Regions from separate parts of the Salipiger abyssi genome, predicted to be linked through region 1. Evidence: riboswitches for the same ligand, from Rfam matches in the RefSeq annotation. Region 1 holds a riboswitch; the other holds the start of a gene.
The links. Region 1 has a riboswitch for thiamine pyrophosphate ahead of Ga0080574_RS04395 (NUDIX hydrolase). Riboswitches for the same ligand answer to the same signal wherever they lie in the genome.

Region 1 (9,679 bases):
GAGGATTTCGGCAGACTGAACAAGGCGTTCCACCTTTCGCTCTACGAGCCGTCAAACCGTCCCAGATTGTTGGCGCATATCGGCAGCCTGCACGATATCGCCGAGCGCTATCATCGCTTTACCCTGCAACAGCTCGACTATTTCGATCGCTCGTCAGCGGATCACAGGGCCATTGTCGACGCGTGCTACAAACGGGACGCGGAGAGGGCCATCAGCCTGACATCGTCTCACATCGTCGATGCCGGCAAAACGCTCGAAAGCTACCTGCGAAACGTGTGAGCGCTTCGGAACACGCGTGATTTCCGGTACGGTGCGCCTTCCTGGTCAGGTGCGTCTCTCTTGAGGTGACAGCCAGAGTTGTCGAGCGTTGCCCGTCCCGTTGCACCGGTGTGGCTTGCCGACCAGCTGGCGAAAAGACCTGTCCCGGCCCCTCCGCAGCGGTCGCCCGGAACGCTTCATGGCGGCGCGGAAGACGAAGAGAGGCCACGACAGGGCGCGCGGAACGATCCTGCCGCAAACGGGACGAGACGGCGATCCGGGACGATCTGAGCTGGCTGGGCGAAGAGCTTTCCGCACAGGCAGCGCCCCTGCCCGGCGCGGTCATGGTTTCATGACATCTCGTGTGCCGGTCACATCTCCGCATCACGGCCAGGCGCAGGGCCGGTATACTGCGCCCGAGGGCGGATCAGCTTGCCCTCGCCATATTGCTCCAGCGCATGGGCGATCCAGCCGACCGTGCGGCCCACCGCAAAGACGACATGCCCGCTGTCCTTCGGCAGGTCGAACGCGAGGCGGATCGCGGCCAGCGCGAAATCGACATTCGGCAACTTGCCGACCGTCTCCGCCATGACCGAGACAAGCGCATCCCTCTCGGGATCGGGCGGCAGCAGCGGCAACAGCGCCGCCGCCCTCGGATCTCCATCGGGATAGAGCGGATGGCCGAAGCCGGGCACCCCCTCCCCCCGCCGCAGCCGCGTCTCGACCTCCGCTTCGGCATCGCCGTGACAATCCTCAAGCAGCCGCTCGACAAGGCTGATCGTTCCGCCGTGCAACGGCCCGCTGAGCGCCGAGAGCCCTGCGGTCAGGCAGGCCCCAAGCGACGCGCCGGTCGAGGCGACCACGCGCACCGCGAAGGCCGAGGCGTTCAGTTCGTGATCGGCCAGCAGCACCAGCGCCCGGCGGACGACTTGCTCCGCCGCAGGATCGAGCCCCCAGGCCGACGAGAGATGTTCGTGGACGGGCCGAGCCCCCGGCGCCGTGCCGCTGGCGGCAGCGGCGGTGGCTCGCAACAGCGCCACCGCACCGTGCCAGAGCCGCGGGCTGGCGCGTTGCCACGCGGTCGCCCGGCCCGCCGCGACGAAGGGCAGCAACGCCTGACACCGCTCCGTCAGCGGCAGCCCCGCCGCCCGCTCCAGAAGCCCGCCATCCCAACCGGCCTCCGGTGCCGCCGCCCCGGCAAAGGGGTCGCTGTCGCCACAGGACCAGAGCAGGCGCGCGGTGTCTTCCAGCGTCGCGTGCCCGGCCCAGTCCACGGCATCCTGACCGCGAAAGCCGAGACGTCCGCGCTCGATCTGTGAGATGCCGGAGGACAGCACGGGAAAGCCCCAGTCGAGCGTCGTCGCCGCCACGTCGCGCGGGCGCCGCCCGACACTCTTGCGCCGCCGCATCTGTTCGATGTCATGCAGATCGTAGAGGCGGCGGCGTGGATCTCCCTCCACGTTCACGGCGCGGATCAACCCCCGGCTGACATAGGAATAGAGCGTTGCGCGGCTGATGCCGAGGGTCTCGGCGGCCTGTTCCGCGCTGAGATAGGTATCTGCGTCGGGCATCTTCTCACATTGATTAATTTAATCAAGATTGATCAATATACCTAGGGTCATCATCTTGCCGCCTGTCAATCAGGAGGACCAAGATGACCGATCATGTGAAATCCCTCTCGCCCGCCCAAGCCGCCCCAGGGCTTGACGATGTCATTGCCGCCGAGACCGGCCTTTGCCTCGTCGACGGGGCCGTCGGACGGCTGGTTCTGCGCGGCTACGATCTGCATGCCCTCGCCGACTGGAGTTTCGAGGCGGTTCTTGCCCTGCTGTGGCAGGGTCTCACCCCGGCAGAGATGACGGAGGCCGAGATTCGCCATGCGCTCGGCACCGCGCGCTGCCGGCTTTTCGCGAAGGCCGAGGCGCTCCTGCCCGCGACCGACGACCTGTCTCCGGTCGAGGCGTTGCGGCTGCTGCTGTCGTCGCTGGCCGATGCCGAACGCATGCCGCATCATATCCTCGCGGTGGCAGCGGCACCGGTCTTCGCCGCCGCAATCGCCCGTCGCCGGGCCGGTCAGGCGCCGGTTGCGCCGGACGCAACGCTTGGCCATGCCGCCGATTTCCTGCGCATGCTGCGCGGCGATCTTCCCGGCGCGGCGCATGTGCGCGCGCTCGACACCTATCTGGTAACCGTTGCCGATCATGGGCTGAACGCCTCGACCTTCACCGCGCGCGTGATCGCCTCGACGCGGGCGGGGCTAATCTCTTCGGTGGTCGGCGGGCTCTGTGCCCTGAAGGGGCCGCTGCATGGCGGCGCGCCAGGCCCGGTTCTGGACATGCTGGATGCGATCGGATCCGAGGCCGATATCCGTCCGTGGATCACTGCGGCGCTGGCGCGCGGCGCGCGGCTGATGGGCTTCGGCCACCGGATCTACCGCGTGCGCGATCCGCGCGCCGATGTGCTGAAAGGCGTTGTCGGAAGTTTGCGCGCCGACGGCACCCGCATCGCCTTTGCCGAGCAGGTGGAAGCCGAAGCGCTGGCACAGCTCGCCGAAAAGAAACCGCTGCGCCCGCCGGAGACCAATGTAGAGTTCTACACCGCGCTGGTGCTCGAAGCCCTTGGCTTTCCGCGCGACAGCTTCACCAATGTCTTTGCCGTCGGACGCATGGCCGGCTGGACCGCCCATGTGCTGGAGCAGGAGGCGCAGGGGCGGCTGATCCGTCCGCAATCGCGCTATGTCGGCCCGATGCCGGGGCATGCAAGCGCGGCTGGATAGGCCCCGGCGGCGGTGGGCGCGGGGCGGCTGAGGGGCGGTCCCGCGGCAGAGACGCGTTGAAACCGCCGCGCATCTTGATAGGGTGGCGGCACCCTAGGGGGGTCCCGACAAGGGGCTGAGAGTCTGATGGCACGGCGGCCGCGACGGCCACGGGCAGCGCAGTGACCCTTTGAACCTGATCCGGATCATGCCGGCGAAGGGACAGGACCGCAGTGCTTTCTTGCCCTTGCCGGCCTCAGCAACAGAGGCCGCAATGCCATCCCACCCGATACACGACCGCCCCATTCCCGCGATTCTCGCGGTTGTCCTGCGCGGCCCGGACATCCTGCTTGTGCGCCGCGCCAACCCGCCCGATGCCGGCCTCTGGGGCTTTCCCGGCGGCAAGATCGAGAGCGGCGAATCCCTGCAACAGGCGGCCTTGCGCGAGCTGAAGGAAGAGACCGGCGTCAGCGCCGAGGCGCTTCGCGTCTTCACGGCGGTGGACGTCTTCGACCGCGACGAGGCAGGCAGCCTGCGCCGGCATTTCATCCTGGTCGCGATGCTCTGCCGCTGGACCGCAGGCACCCCCATCGCCGGCGACGACGCGCTCGAAGCGCGCTGGGTCGAGGCGGAGACACTCGCCGATGGCGATCTGCCCCTGAGCCGCGATGTCGCCGAGGTCGCGGCTCAGGCCGCCGCGCTGATGCGGGAGATGCCGGCATGATTCCCAACGTTCTCAGCATCGCGGGCACAGATCCCTCGGGCGGCGCCGGGATCCAGGCCGATATCAAGGCCTTCTCGGCGCTCGGCGCCTATGCCTGCTCGGCCATCACCGCCGTTGTCGCGCAGAACACGCGCGGCGTCCGGTCCTTTGTCGCGCTTGAGCCGGAATTCGTCGCCGAACAGATCGACGCCGTGCTGGAGGACGTGCGCATCGACGCGGTCAAGATCGGCATGATCGCCAATGCCGCGATTGCCGAGGCCATCGCCGACCGGCTGCGCCACCACCAGGTGCGCAATATCGTGCTCGACCCGGTGATGGTGGCCAAGAGCGGCCATGCGCTGCTCGCCCCCGAGGCGGTCGATGCGGTGCGCGACCTGCTGGTGCCGCTGGCCACAATCGTCACGCCGAACCTGCCGGAAGCCGCCGTTCTGCTCGACCGTCAGCACGGCTGGAGCGCCGAAACCATGCAGGCCGCCCTGCCCGAGCTTCTCGCTCTGGGATCAGACTGGGTGCTGCTGAAGGGCGGGCATCTGGAGGGCAGCGCCACGAGCGCCGACCTGCTGGCGGGACCGGCCGGGTCTGTCGAGACCTTCTCGGCCCCGCGCCTGCACACCAGCAACGATCACGGCACCGGCTGCACGCTCTCCTCCGCCATTGCCGCGCTGCTGCCCCGCTACGGGGTGGCCGGGGCGGTCGGCCGGGCCAAGGCCTATCTGCATGCGGCCCTTGCCGGGAGCGAGGCGCTCGATGTGGGCGGCGGCCACGGGCCGGTGCATCACTTCCACGCGCTCTGGGCCGCAGAGGTGGCCTGACCCGCTGGGACGGCCTTGCGGCGAGACGCAGAGACATATTCGCGCCACCCGCAAATGCCCGCTGCGGGTCAGGATGGCCCCGACCCGCAGCGCTGTCTTCCCGGCCTCACACGTGATCAGTCATCGTGATACGGCAGCACCTCGCCGGTCACCGGGTTGAGATAGGCCTCCACCCGCATGCCGCGCGCGTCGGTCATCTCCACGTCGTAGCGCCCACGCTCCAGTTCGATCTCGTGTACGGTATAGCCCTGCTCCTCCAGCATCGTGGAGATTTCGGCGATGCTCATCCGTGCCTGAGCGCCGGTCTGGGCCGCACCCGGATCCTGCGCCTGAGCGCCAAGCGCAAAGAGCCCGACGGCGGCAGCCAGAGAAGCGGTGAAAAGAATGTTGCGTTTCATGTGTTTGTCTCCTTGTCCAAAGCGGCCTGCATGGCCGCCGATGACGGAGTTCTGCACCGACTCGCCTGACAGCCCCCTGACCTCCGCTGTCAGCTTGCCGTCAGCTTCGCCGCGGTAGACACTGTCGCCATGACACGCCTCGCGCTCCTCCTCTGTTGCCTCGCCCTGCCCGCCCTGGCGGATCGCGACGATCACGATCGCGCCCGCCGCGCGCTTGAGGCGGGAGAGATCCTGCCCCTGTCGCAGATCCTGACGGCGGCGGAGGCGGCACGCCCCGGCCGTGTGATCGAGGTGGAGCTGGACCGCGATGACGGTCTCTGGCGCTATGAGCTGGAGCTCATCACGCCCGGGGGACGGCTCTACGAGATGAAGATCGACGCCGCCACCGGTACGGTTCTGGAAATCGAGCGCGAGGAGGACGACTGACATGCGCGCGCTTGCGGTCGAGGACGATCCCCGCATCGCCGCGAATCTGAACGCGGCCCTCTCCGCCGCCGGGTTCCGCGTCGAGCTTGCCGGCGATGGCGAAGAGGCGTGGTTCCTCGGCGATACCGAGGATTACGACCTGGTGGTGCTTGATCTCGGACTGCCGGAGATCGACGGGCTGTCGGTGCTCAAGCGCTGGCGGGCGAACGGTCGCACCATGCCGGTGCTTGTGCTCACCGCGCGCGGCACATGGCAGGAACGGGTCGAGGGCATCGAGGCCGGCGCCGACGATTACCTGCCGAAACCCTTCCGGATGGAGGAGCTGGTCGCCCGCGCCCGCGCACTTGTCCGCCGCGCGGGCGGCCATGCGACCGCCTTGCAGGAAACCGGTGCGCTCAGCCTCGACACCAACCGCATGGAGGTCGCCGTGCACGAAGTCCCGGTGAAGGTCTCGGCGCTGGAATACCGGCTGCTGGCCTATCTCATGCAGCATCGCGACCGCCCGGTGCCGCCGGTGGAGCTGCTCGAACATCTCTATGGCGACGACGACGCCCGCGAGGCGAACGCGCTGGAGGCCGTGGTGGCGCGGCTGCGCCGCAAGCTCGGTCCGGGCGTGATCGGCACCCGGCGCGGCTTTGGCTATTATCTGGAGCAGACATGAGCCTGCGCCTCAGGCTCGCAGTCGCGGGCGCCGTGGCGATCCTGCTGGCGCTGGGGCTGACGGCGCTGGGATTGTCGGCCCTGTTCGGGGCCCATGTGGAGCGCCGCGCCCTGGCCGAAATGGGCGTGCAGCTCGATCAGGTTCTGGCCGGTCTTGAGATGCGGCCCGAGGGGGTTGCGCTTGTCCGGCCGCCCGCCGATCCACGGTTCGCGCAGCCCTATGCCGGGCTCTACTGGCAGATCGAAGGGCCCTGGGGCGTCGAACGGTCGCGCTCGCTCTGGGATGCGGCGCTGGATCTGCCGCCCGACACGGTGGGCGACGGTGGCGTGCATGTGCATCGCCTGCCCGGCCCCGGCGAGCAGCGGCTGCTGGTGCTGGAGCGCTCCGTCACCCTGCCCGAGCGGCTGGGCAGAGGCTCCGCCCGCGCGGCGGTGGCGATGGATGACGCCGAGCTCGACGCCGCGCGCCGCGCCTTCCTCGCCGATCTGCTCCCGTCGCTGGGCGTGCTGGCGCTGGCACTGACGGCGGCGGGCTGGGCGCAGCTCTGGGTGGGGCTGCGTCCGCTGAGCGGGCTCGGCGCCCGGGTCGCGGCCCTGCGCGCAGGCACAACCGACCGCATGGGCGCGGACTGGCCGCGGGAGGTACGTCCCGTCGCCACCGAGATCGACGCGCTGCTGACCGCCCGCGAGGCCGAGACCGAACGCGCCCGCGCCCGCGCCGCAGACCTCGCCCACGGGCTGAAGACGCCGCTACAGGCGCTGATGGGCGAAGCCGACCGTCTGCGCGGCTCCGGCGCCATTTCGCAGGCCGAGGCGATCGACGACACCGCCCGCGCCATGCGCCGCACCGTGGACCGCGAGCTGGCGCGCGCCCGCACAGCCGCCCGCACCGCCGACGCCCGCGCCGATCCCGCACAGGTGGCCGAGCGCCTGATCGCCGTGCTGCGCCGCACCCCCGACGGTGCGCGGCTCGACTGGCGTCAGACCATTCCCCCCGGCCTTGCCGTGGCGCTGCACGAGGCCGATCTGGCCGAAGCGCTCGGCGCGATCACCGAAAACGCCGCCCGCCATGCGCGCGGCGGCGTGACCCTTTCAGCGAGGCCCGAGGGCGATCGGTTGTTTCTGAGCGTGACCGATGACGGCCCGGGCATTCCGGCCGCCCGGCGCGAGGCGCTGCTGCGCCGTCACGCGCGGGCGGACGAATCCGGGACGGGCCTCGGCCTCTCCATCGCTTCGGATATCGCTGCCGCGTCGGGTGGCGCACTCTCCCTCTCCGATGCGGCTCCGGGCCTCACCGCCACGCTTATCCTGCCACGCGCGAGGATCCGCGAAGGCTGAGCCTCGGGTCGATCTGACCGGCCCGGGCGCCCACACCCATGCTGTCGCCGCCACTCAGGATAGGCGAAGAGATCGGCCTGCGATTGAAAAGCGCCGCTTGCCGCCAATAAGAAGAAAATCTGGATCGGCGGACATCGCGCGGGCGATCCGCAAGCTGCGCTCCAACTTCAGCCTCTCGAACATGGCGCTCGCAGGCGGGGTGGCCGCCCTCGGGAAAAGGCCGCTCGGAAGAACTGGTGCGCTTTCTGCTGCGCGAGCGCGACCGGATGGCGGCGGCGCTGTCACCGCTCGGCTTCAGGCCACTGCCCGGCGCGGCGAATTTCCTGGCGCTCCTTTCGCCGGAAGGCCGCGGCGATCTCACAGAGCCGCTGCGCGAGGCCGGCATCTATGTGATCGCCTTTACCACGGGCGCGCGCGACGCCCTTCGCGTCGCCATCGGCACACCCGAAGACACCGATGCCGTCACCGAGGCCCTGAGCGGGATCCTTGACCGGCATCGGTGATTGTGAGGCGCCCCGAACTCAGAGCTTCGTCGCGCGCAGCCGCAGCGCGTTGCCGATGACCGAAACCGAGGACAGGCTCATCGCCGCCGCCGCCACGATGGGCGAGAGCAGCGCCCCGACGAACGGGTAGAGAATGCCCGCCGCCACCGGCACGCCGGCAGTGTTGTAGACGAAGGCGAAGAACAGGTTCTGACGGATATTGCGCATGGTGGCCACCGCCAGCTTGCGGGCGCGCACGATGCCGGTCAGGTCGCCCTTGACCAGCGTCAGCCCGGCGCTTTCCACCGCCACATCGGCGCCGGTGCCCATGGCGATGCCCACATCCGCCCCGGCCAGCGCCGGCGCGTCGTTGACCCCGTCGCCCGCCATGGCGACCGACAGGCCCTCGCCCTTCAGCTTGCGCACCAGCGCGCCCTTGTCCTCGGGCGAGACGCCGGCATGCACCTCGTCGATGCCGAGCTCGCCCGCCACCGCCCGCGCCGTGGCCTCGGCGTCGCCAGTGGCCATGACGATGCGCAGGCCGAGATCGTGCAGCGCGCGGATCGCGCCGGGGGTGCTCTCCTTGATGCGGTCGGCCACGGCGATCAGCCCGGCGGCCTCACCCTCCACCGCGACGAACATCGCGGTCTTGCCCTCGCCCTGAAGCGCCTCCGCCCGCTCCGCCAGAGCGCCGGGCTCGATGCCCAGATCCGCCATCAGCGCAGCATTGCCGAGCGCCACCCTGCGCCCGCCCACCGTGCCGGTGACGCCCTGGCCGGTCACCGCCTCGAAATCCTCGCTGTCGCGCTTTTCGGCACCGCGCTCCTCGGCGCCAGTCACGATGGCCTCGGCCAGCGGATGCTCGGAGCCGCGTTCCAGCGCCGCAACCAGCGACAGCAGCTCCGCCTCCTCGATGCCCTCAGGCTCGACATCGGTGAGCGCGGGCTTGCCCTCGGTCAGCGTGCCGGTCTTGTCGACGATCAGCGCATCGACCTTGGCGAACCGCTCCAGCGCCTCGGCGTCGCGGATCAGCACGCCGGCATTCGCGCCGCGCCCGGTCGCCACCATGATCGACATCGGCGTCGCCAGCCCCAGCGCGCAGGGACAGGCGATGATCAGCACCGATACCGCCGCCACAAAGGCATAGGAGAGCGCCGGCGCCGGGCCGAAGATCCACCAGACGATGAAGGCCAGCAGCGCCACGCCGACCACGGCGGGCACGAAGAACTCGGCCACCCGGTCGGCCAGCCCCTGGATCGGCGCGCGCGAGCGCTGCGCGCTGGCGACCATCTGCACGATGCGGCTCAGGGTGGTGTCGTCGCCCACATTGCGCGCCTCCATCAGGAAGCTGCCGGTCTTGTTCAGGGTGCCGCCGGTGACCTCTTCGCCCGCGACCTTCTCGACCGGCACCGGCTCGCCGGTGATCATGCTCTCGTCGACCGAGGAGCGCCCCTCGGTCACCACGCCATCCACCGGCACGCTCTCGCCCGGGCGCACCCGCAGGATGTCGCCCGCCGCGAGATCGTCGAGCGGCACGTCCTCCTCGCTGTCCCCCGTCACCCGCCGCGCGGTCTTGGGCGCCAGATCCATCAGCGCGCGGATCGCGTCGCCGGTGCGCTCGCGCGCGGCCAGCTCCATGACCTGCCCGATCAGCACCAGCACCAGGATCACCGCCGTCGCCTCGAAATAGACCGGGGTCATGCCCATGCCGTCCTGCATCTGCGCCGGCAGCAGCCCCGGCGCCAGCAGCGACACGATGGAAAACAGATAGGCCGCGCCGGTGCCGAGCGCGATCAGCGTCCACATATTGGGCGAGCGGTTCACGA
Region 2 (9,679 bases), 730 kb from region 1:
GTCACCGCCGGCGCTGCCATCTGGCCGCTGGTAAACCAAATGAACCCCTCGGCGGATGTGCGCGCACTCAGCACAATCCGCGTTGACGTCTCCGGCGTTTCGACCGGCACGCAGCTCACCGTGAAGTGGCTGGGCAAGCCGGTCTTCATCCGCCGCCGCACCGAGGCCGAGATCGAGAATGCCCGTGAGGTCACGGTCGATCAGCTCGTCGACCCGATGGCGCGCAACGCCAATGTCGACGGCGCTGCCGATGCCTCGGACACGAACCGCACGCTGGACGAAGCCGGCGAGTGGCTGGTGATGATGGGCGTCTGCACCCATCTCGGCTGCGTGCCGCTGGGCAACGCGGGCGAATTCACCGCCGGCGGCGTCGGCGGCTGGTTCTGCCCCTGCCACGGCTCGCATTACGACACGGCCGGCCGCATCCGCAAAGGCCCCGCACCCGAGAACCTGCCGGTTCCCACAGCGGAATTCGTCGAAGAAACCACGATCCTGCTGGGATAAGGAACGCACACATGGCCGGAATTCCGCACGACCATTACGAACCCAAGACCGCACCCGAGACCTGGCTGCACAAGCGCCTGCCGATCGTCGGTCTTCTCTATGACACCATCATGATCCCCACACCCAAGAACCTGAACTGGATGTGGATCTGGGGCATCGTGCTCACCTTCTGCCTGGCGCTGCAAATCGTCACCGGCATCGTGCTGGTGATGCATTACACGCCGCATGTGGACCAGGCCTTCGCCTCGGTCGAGCACATCATGCGCGACGTGAACGGCGGCTTCATGCTGCGCTATCTGCACGCAAACGGCGCCTCGCTGTTCTTCGTCGCGGTCTACCTGCACATCTTCCGCGGCCTCTATTACGGCTCCTACAAAGCCCCGCGCGAGGTGACCTGGATCATCGGCATGCTGATCTACCTGTGCATGATGGGCACCGCCTTCATGGGCTACGTGCTGCCCTGGGGTCAGATGTCGTTCTGGGGCGCCACGGTGATCACCGGCCTCTTCGGCGCGATCCCCTTCATCGGCGAGCCGATCCAGACCTGGCTGCTGGGCGGACCGGCGGTGGACAACGCCACGCTGAACCGCTTCTTCTCGCTGCACTACCTGCTGCCCTTCGTGATCGCCGCCCTCGTGGCCGTGCACATCTGGGCCTTCCACACCACGGGCAACAACAACCCCACCGGTGTCGAAGTGCGCCGCACCTCCAAGGCGGAGGCCGAGAAGGACACCCTGCCCTTCTGGCCGTATTTCGTGATCAAGGACATCTTCGCCCTGGCGGTTGTCCTGGCGGTGTTCTGGGCGATCGTCGGCTTCATGCCGAACTATCTCGGCCACCCCGACAACTATGTCGAAGCCAACCCGCTCTCGACGCCCGCGCATATCGTTCCGGAATGGTACTTCCTGCCCTTCTACGCGATCCTGCGCGCCTTCACCTCCGAGGTCTGGGTGGTGCAGATCGCATCGTTCCTCACGGGCGGCATCGTCGACGCCAAGTTCTTCGGCGTGCTGGCCATGTTCGGCGCCATCATCGCCATGGCCCTGGCGCCCTGGCTCGACACTTCCTCGGTGCGCTCGGGCAAGTACCGCCCGCAGTTCAAGTGGTGGTTCTGGCTGCTGGTGATCGACTTCATCGCGCTGATGTGGCTCGGCGCCATGCCGGCCGAAGAGCCCTATGCCAGCTTCTCGCTGATCGGGGCGGCCTACTGGTTCGGCTATTTCTTCGTGATCCTGCCGCTGCTGGGCGTGTTCGAAAAGCCGCTGCCGCAGCCCGCGACCATCGAGGAAGACTTCGACGCCCATTACGGCAAGTCCTCGGAAACCGGCGCCACCTCGGCGACCCCGGCCGAGTGACAGAGAAAGGACAAATGAAAATGTTCAAGAAACTTGCCCTTTCGACCGCGATGGCCCTCGGCCTGGCCACCGGCGGCGCCTATGCCGCCGGCGAGGGTGGCCATGTGGAGGATTTCAGCTTCTCCTTCGAGGGGCCCTTCGGCACCTATGACCAGGCGCAGCTGCAACGCGGGCTCCAGATCTACACCGAGGTCTGCTCGGCCTGCCACGGCATGAAATTCGTCCCGCTGCGCACGCTGGGGGATGAGGGCGGCCCGCACCTCCCCGAGGATCAGGTCCGCGCCTATGCCGAGCAGAATTTCGAGGTCTTCGATGAAGAGCTCGACGATTTCCGCCCGGCCCGTCCGACCGACCATTTCCCGGCGAACACCTCGATGGGCGCGCCCGACCTGTCGCTGATGGCCAAGGCGCGCGCGGGCTTTCACGGCCCCTACGGCACCGGCCTGAGCCAGCTCTTCAACGGCATGGGCGGCGCGGAATACATCGCCTCGATCCTCACCGGCTATACCGGCGAGGAGAAAGAAGAGGCCGGCACGCTGTTCTACGAGAACCACGCCTTCTCCACCGGCTGGATCTCGATGGCGCCGCCGCTGATGGGCGAGGACGTGGAATATGCCGACGGCCACCCGAACTCGCTGGAGCACGAGGCGCAGGACGTCGCCGCCTTCCTGATGTGGGCAGCCGAGCCGAAGATGATGGCGCGCAAGCATGCGGGCTTTGTCGGAGTGATCTTCCTCACCGTGCTCTCGGTGCTGCTCTACCTCACCAACAAGCGCATCTGGCGCCCGGTCAAGCACAAGGAAAGCTGACCCGGCCCCTGCCGCGAAACGAAAAGCCCCGCCAATCGGCGGGGCTTTTTGCTTAGGGGCGAAGAAAGCCCGCAAGGGCTTGATGAGCGCGCCCGCCTAACCACCCAGATAGGCCCGCAGCGCCTCCGGCGGATCGGCAAAGAGCACCCCCGTCTCCACCGGCGCCTGCGCCACCCCCTCCGACACCAGCACCACCTCCTCGGCAAAGCGCCGCGCGTCCTGCGGATCGTGCGTCACCAGCAGCACAAGCGCGCCCAGCTCCTCGGCCACCTCGCGCAAGAGTTCCAGCATCTCGGTCTTGAGCGCCGGCCCCAGCGCCGCAAAGGGCTCGTCCAGCGCCAGCACCGGGCGCCGCTGCAACAGCACCCGCGCCAGCGCCGCGCGGCTCTGCTGCCCACCCGAAAGCGCCCCGGGCCGGCGCCCGCCAAGCCCCTCCAGCCCGACCCGCGCCAGCACCGCCTCGACCGCCGCCCTGTCCGACGCCCGCAGCCGCCCGCCATCCGGGCGCAGCGCCAGCCCGAGATTGCGCAGCAGGTCGAGATGCGGAAAGAGGTTGTTCTCCTGAAACAGCATCGCCACCGGGCGCCGGTCGGGCGGCACATCGGTGATGTCCCGCCCCTGCCAGAGCACCCTTCCCCGCCCCGGCCTGCGGAACCCGGCGATGAGGTCGAGCAGCGTGGATTTGCCCGCACCAGACGGCCCGATCACCGCCACGCGCTGTCCCGGCGCCAGCGCCAGATCCGCGGAGAGCGCAAAGGCGCCCTGGCCAAACCCCACATCCTCAAGTCTCAGCATGGATCCGCCCTCCCCGGTCGAACAGCCAGAACGCGCCAAAGCTCAGGCACAGCAGGAGCAATGCAGCCCCCGCCGCCGCCTCCATCTGGTAAGACCCCATCAGCCGGTAGACCTGCAAGGGCAGCGTCGCCCGGTCGGGATCGGCAAAGAGCGCGATCACCCCCAGATCGCCGATCGACAGCGCCGCCGTCAGCCCGGCGGCAAAGCCCAGCGGCCGGCGCAGGCGCGGCAGCAGCACCAGCCGCAGCCAGGCCAGCGGCGTCAGCCCCAAAGCCTGCGCCAGCCGCCGATAATCGGCGCGCACCGCCTCGGCCTCGGGGCGCAGGATGCGCAGCGCGAAGGGCAGCGAGACCAGCGCATTGATCAGCGTCGTCACCGGCAGCGCCAGCACGAACGGGTTCACATAGGGGCGCAGGATCAGGAACAGCCCGGTACCCAGCACCAGCGGCGACAGCGCGATCCCCGCCAGCCCCACCAGTTCGCCGCCCCGCGTCGAGAGCGGCAGCGCCCAGAGCAGGCAGAGCGCCGTCGAGGCCAGTGCCACGCTCACCGAATGCCCCGCCGCCTCCCAGGTGCCCGGCCCGAGCAGCGCCAGACCGCCAAGCCCGCGCAGCACCACCATCATGAGCGGCGCCAGCAGAAATAGCGCCGCCAGTCCGATCCAGAGCATATCCGTGATCCGCGCCGCCAGCCCCTGCCCGTCCCAGCGCGGCAGCGCCCGGTCGAGCCCGGCGCCAAACCCCGCGCCAGCGCCCAGCCACAGCGCCACCAGCCCCGCCGTCAGCGCCAGCCCGAGCTGGATCACCGAAAGCAGCGCCGCGCGGCCCAGATCGAACTCGAAACGCACCGCCTGATAGATCGCCAGCTCCACCGTCGTGGCGCGCGGCCCCCGCCCAGCGTCAGCGCCACCGCAAAGCTCGACAGGCAGATGACAAAGATCACCGCAAAGGCCCCCGGCGCGATGCGCAGCAGCATCGGCGCCTCCAGCACCCGGAACAGCGCCCAGGGCCGCAGCCCCAGCGACGCGGCAAGGCGGAAGCGCTCGGCGGGGATCGCCAGCCATCCCTGAAGCAATAGCCGCACCGCCAGCGGCAGGTTGAAGAACACATGCGCCAGCACGACGCCATGGATGCCGTAGATCGTCATGCCGGGCAGGCCGAGCACGCGCAGCGCCGCATTCACCAGCCCGTTCTGCCCGAAGACCGCAATGAGCCCCAGCACCGCCACGATCACCGGCAGGATGAAAGGCGCCCCCATCAGCGCCACCAGCACCCCGCGCCCGGGAAAGCGCCGCCGCGCCAGCGCGCGCGCCACCGGCACCGCCAGCGCCACGCTCAGCCCCGCCGAAAGCAGCGCCTGCACCAGCGTAAAGCGCAGCGCCTGGACCTCGCCGGGGCCAAGCGCGCCCCAGCCGCCGGCGCGGACCAGCACCGCCGCGACAGGGCCCAGGGTGAGCCCCGCCACCGCCAGTGCGGCAAGCAGCGCGGAGAAACGCCCCACGCTCAGCGCGACAGCGCCCGGCGCCAGGCCTCGATGGCCGGCTCACGCAGCGCGGCGGCCTCGTCCTCGGAATAGAACAGCACCTTTTCCGGCAGCTCCAGCTCCCGGAACCCCTCGGGCCATTTTTCGCGTGGCAGCGCCGCCGGGATCGACCAGTTGCCGGTCGCGATCATCTCCTGAAATGGCTCGCTCAGCAGGAAGGCCATGAACTGATCCGCCAGTTCCGGCTGATCGGTGCCCGCCACCTTGGCGGCCAGCTCGACCATGAAATAATGCCCCTCGGGGAAGATCGCCGCCTTCTTGGTGCGGTCCTCCTCGGCGATGATGTGATAGGCGGGCGAGGTGGTGTAGCTCATCACCATATCCGCTTCGCCATCGGTGAAGAGCCCATAGCTCTCCGACCAACCCTTGGTCACCGTCAGGATCTTGGGCGCGAGCTTTTCCCAGGCCGCTTCGGCCCCGTCGCCATAGACCGCCTGCACCCAGAGCACCGTCGCCAGCCCCGAGATCGAGCTGCGCGGATCCTGAATGACGATCTTGAGATCGTCCGGCGCGTCGAGCAGCGCCTCGAAGCTTGCGGGCGGCTCGGCCAGCCGCTCGGTGTTGTAGACAAAGGCGGTGTGGCCGTAATTATAGGGCAGGAAAATCTCGTCCGTCCACTCGATGGGCAGGGTCAGCGGCGCGAGATCCACATTATGCGGCGCAAAGAGCCCGCTTTCGCGCGCTTTCTTGGTCACATCGGTGTTGAGGCCGAAAACGATATCGGCCTCGGTGCGGTCGCCTTCCAGCAGCAGCCGGGGCAGCAGATCGCCGGGCTTGAATTGCAGATCGCAGTCGCATTCCGCCTCGAACATCGCTTCGATCTTCGGGCCGGGGCCCCATTCCGAGGCGACGTAATCGCCCGCATAAACGGTCAGGACGGGGGTCTCCGCCAGCGCGGCGCCGGCCGTGAACAGTCCCGCTGCAAATATCGTGGTGGCCTTCATGGCATCCTCCAGACTTGCGGCGAGAGGGCAAGACTGGGCAGATCGCTCGGTGCGGTGCCGTCACCTTCCCTCCGCCGGTGTTAACCGGGTCAGGTTCAACGGGTTCGCATCGTGCATCTCAGCCCTGCCGGGCACCCCGAGGTGGGGCGAGTCGTAGCGGGCGCGCAGGCCTCTGGCAAGGCGAAATCCCTTGAGACGCCGCCCGCCCTGCCCTAGGAGAAACCCGGACAAGGAGACCCGCGCATGAGCATGAACACTTTCGGCCATTTGTTCCGCGTCACCACCTGGGGCGAAAGCCACGGCCCCGCGCTCGGGGCCACGGTCGACGGCTGCCCGCCGGGCGTGCCGGTGGACGAGGCGACGCTTCAGAGCTGGCTCGACAAGCGCAAGCCGGGGCAGAACAAGTTCACCACGCAGCGGCGCGAGCCCGACGCGGTGCGAATCCTGTCGGGTGTGTTCGAGGGCCAGACCACCGGCACGCCGGTGCAGCTGATGATCGAGAACACCGACCAGCGGTCGAAGGATTACGGCGAGATTGCCGAGAAATTCCGCCCCGGCCATGCGGATATCACCTATTGGCAGAAATACGGCATCCGTGATTATCGCGGCGGCGGGCGCTCCTCGGCGCGGGAGACGGCGGCGCGGGTCGCCGCCGGTGGGCTGGCGCGGGCGGCGCTGGCGGAGCTGGCGCCGGGGATCGAGATCACCGGCTACATGGTGCAGATGGGGCCGCACGGCATCGACCGCGCGCGGGTGGATCTGGCGGAGGTTGGGCGCAACCCGTTCTGGTGCCCCGATGCCGAGGCTGCGGAGAGCTGGGCGGATTATCTCGACGGGCTGCGCAAATCCGGCGACAGCGTCGGCGCGGTGATCGAGGTGACGGCGCGCGGCGTGCCCGCAGGCCTTGGCGCGCCGATCTATGGCAAGCTCGACACCGATCTGGCGGCGGCGGCGATGTCGATCAACGCGGTCAAGGCGGTGGAGATCGGCGAGGGCATGGCGGCGGCGGCGCTGCGCGGCTCGGAGAATGCCGACGAGATCCGCATGGGTCCGGACGGGCCGGTCTACAGCTCGAACCATGCCGGCGGCATTCTCGGCGGGATCTCCACCGGGCAGGAGATCGTGTTGCGCTTCGCGGTCAAGCCGACCTCCTCGATTCTGACGCCCCGGCATACGATCACCAAAACCGGAGAAGACACCGAGATCGTCACCAAGGGACGCCACGACCCCTGTGTCGGTATCCGCGCGGTGCCGGTCGGCGAGGCGATGGTGGCCTGCGTGCTGCTCGACCACCTGCTGCTGCATCGCGGGCAGACCGGCGGCAATCGCGGCGTGATCGGCTAAGGCCTCAGTGTCCCGCGCGGAGAGCGGTGCGCCACAAACCCGGTCAGAAATCCTCCCAGAGTGTGGTATTCTCACCCACGGCCCGTTTCATCGGCGCCGGCTCGGGCGCGGGCGCCACGGCCAGCTCCTCGATGGGTGCGGAGACCGGTGTGACCTCGTCCAGCTCGGCGCCATCGGCGGACATGAAACGATTGAGCTGGGCGGTCAGCCGGTCGGCCTCGCTGCTGAGCTGCTGACTGGCAGAGCTTGTCTCGCCCACCATGGCGGCGTTCTGCTGAGTGACCTTGTCGAGTTCGGCCACACCGACATTGATCTCCTGCAAGCCGGCGGCCTGCTCCTTGGCGGCAGAGGCGATCTCGGCCACCATGTCGGAGACCTCGGTAACATGGCGCACGATGTCCGACAGCGTTTCGCCGGTCTGCTCCACGAGCTGGCCGCCATCCTTGACCTGCTGCGAGCTGTTGGAGACCAGCGCCTTGATCTCGCGCGCCGATTCCGAGGCCCGCTGCGCCAGCGAGCGCACCTCCGAAGCGACCACCGAGAAGCCCTTGCCGCTTTCGCCGGCCCGCGCCGCCTCGACCCCGGCATTGAGCGCCAGAAGGTTGGTCTGAAAGGCGATGTCGTCGATCACGCCGATGATCTGGGTGATCTGATCCGACGACGCGGCAATGGAGCTCATCGCCGCCAGCGCCCGGTCCATCACCGCGCCGCCCTCTTCGGCACGGCGCCGGCCGTCGCCCACGCGCTTGTCGGCTTCGTCCGCCCGCGCTGCGGCGGCCTGGACACTGCCCGACATCTGTTCGAGCGCGGCGGCGGATTCCTCCAGCGTCGCTGCCTGCACTTCGGAGCGCCGCGACATTTCCGTCGACATATTGGACAGCTCCTGCGAGTTGCGCTGCACCATCTGGGCGGAGTCGCGCAGCGAGGAGATCAGATCGCCGATCTGCTCTGACAGGTCGTTGAAATCCTGGCAGATTTCCTCATAGCTTGCGCCCAGCTCATGCCATTCGGAAGGATCGAGCCGTTCGTCCACGCGGCCCTGTGCCAGTGCGCCCATGGCGCTTCCCAGCGCCTCGAACAGCGCGATTCGACGGTCGTTGGCGATGCGTTCCTTGCCCTCCGCCTGTTCGGCGCGCAGGAGCTTCGCACTCAGATCCTGGAGGCTCTGAGAGATGATCCCAGCCTCGTCGCCGTATTCCGTCCCGGGAATCTCACTCTCGTAATCGGCACTTGCGATACGCTGCACAACCTGGGCCACTGTCTGGAACGGACGCGACAGAACACGCCCGAAGACCAGCACCAACCCAAAAGAGATGGCCGTCACCACACCAAGCGACACGGTAAGCATCGTCATGCTATCCGTTACCGAGGTTTCCGCGATGGCTTCGATCTTCACCGTCTCGCTGCGCAGGCTTTCCTGCATGATGTCGATACGCCCGATTTGCGCATTCAATTGCTCGTAGAGAGCGGAAAGCGCGATGTGCATCTGGAACGGCGTCACGCTATCCGCCTCTGGCAGCGCCCGCGTGTCGTCTTTCACCAGATCGACGAAGGCAGAAATATCCTGCAACTCCTCGTGAAACTCGGGCCGGTAGGCCCGGGGGCTTTCGGTTTCGATAAAGAGCTGCGCCCGCTCGGCGACATCGCGGGTCACCTCATCGAGATTGCCCAGCAAACTGTCGCGCGCGTCTTTGTCACCGTCGCCGATGCGCAGCAGATCGACCCTCGCCTGCTCCAGATCCTCCCGGATCATTGAGATCAGCTGGTTCTGCTTGAACATGTCGAAAGCATAACGAACATCGCGCGCCAGCCCGTTCTGTACGTTCCAGGACAACACGCCGCTGACCAGCAGCAATGAGACGAACACCATTCCCAGGGCCAGAACCTGAATCCTGATCGAAAACCTTCGCATTTCTGACACGCGCTCCTAATTTCCCCGGGAAGCTGCCCGGCTCGCTGGATCGCTATCAGAGAGATGTAAACAAACTCTTCGAACCGGACGACGACCGCCGCCGTCTCAGCCCGCAAACGCCATAGCGCCAAGAGCCCCCAGCCGGTGCGGCGGCTTCATGTCTGCACGCCGCGACGACAAGGGGATTGACAATCTATAGGCGAGTCGCGGATGATTTTTTCGCCGACTTATTTCCGGCGCCAAGACGTTTTTTGTCACAAAAGGAATTGAAGCATGACCCAGGATCGCGCCGAAAGCGCGTTGCGTATTCGTATCGAAGCCGCAAAGCAGGCCCACAACCATACGCATCCCCGACACAAGGCCAATGGCGACGAAGAGCGCTACTCTGCCGCCAATTACGCCATGAGCTTTACCAAGGGGCTCGATCACGACCCAAATCTCGGGGTGGTCGCCAAAAAGCACCATTTCGAAGCC

Region 2: another riboswitch for thiamine pyrophosphate. It lies ahead of Ga0080574_RS08035 (thiamine ABC transporter substrate-binding protein); the one in region 1 lies ahead of Ga0080574_RS04395 (NUDIX hydrolase).

What each region holds. Positions count from the first base shown of each region.
Region 1 covers NZ_CP015093.1:174,188-183,866, forward strand. The annotation lists gene Ga0080574_RS04380 (GntR family transcriptional regulator) at 1-279, shown strand, start outside; gene Ga0080574_RS04385 (citrate synthase family protein) at 630-1,829, opposite strand; gene Ga0080574_RS04390 (citrate synthase/methylcitrate synthase) at 1,913-3,034, shown strand; TPP riboswitch at 3,120-3,254, shown strand; gene Ga0080574_RS04395 (NUDIX hydrolase) at 3,288-3,737, shown strand; gene thiD (bifunctional hydroxymethylpyrimidine kinase/phosphomethylpyrimidine kinase) at 3,734-4,549, shown strand; gene Ga0080574_RS04405 (PepSY domain-containing protein) at 4,666-4,947, opposite strand; gene Ga0080574_RS04410 (PepSY domain-containing protein) at 5,077-5,373, shown strand; gene Ga0080574_RS04415 (response regulator transcription factor) at 5,375-6,034, shown strand; gene Ga0080574_RS04420 (sensor histidine kinase) at 6,031-7,371, shown strand; gene Ga0080574_RS04425 (aminotransferase class I/II-fold pyridoxal phosphate-dependent enzyme) at 7,491-7,874, shown strand; gene Ga0080574_RS04430 (heavy metal translocating P-type ATPase) at 7,893-9,679, opposite strand, start outside.
Region 2 covers NZ_CP015093.1:901,389-911,067, forward strand. The annotation lists gene petA (ubiquinol-cytochrome c reductase iron-sulfur subunit) at 1-504, shown strand, start outside; gene petB (cytochrome b) at 516-1,859, shown strand; gene Ga0080574_RS08020 (cytochrome c1) at 1,880-2,668, shown strand; gene Ga0080574_RS08025 (thiamine ABC transporter ATP-binding protein) at 2,765-3,463, opposite strand; partial or broken gene Ga0080574_RS08030 (ABC transporter permease family protein) at 3,450-4,990, opposite strand; gene Ga0080574_RS08035 (thiamine ABC transporter substrate-binding protein) at 4,966-5,949, opposite strand; TPP riboswitch at 5,999-6,098, opposite strand; gene aroC (chorismate synthase) at 6,193-7,293, shown strand; gene Ga0080574_RS08045 (methyl-accepting chemotaxis protein) at 7,337-9,205, opposite strand; gene Ga0080574_RS08050 (vanadium-dependent haloperoxidase) at 9,479-9,679, shown strand, end outside.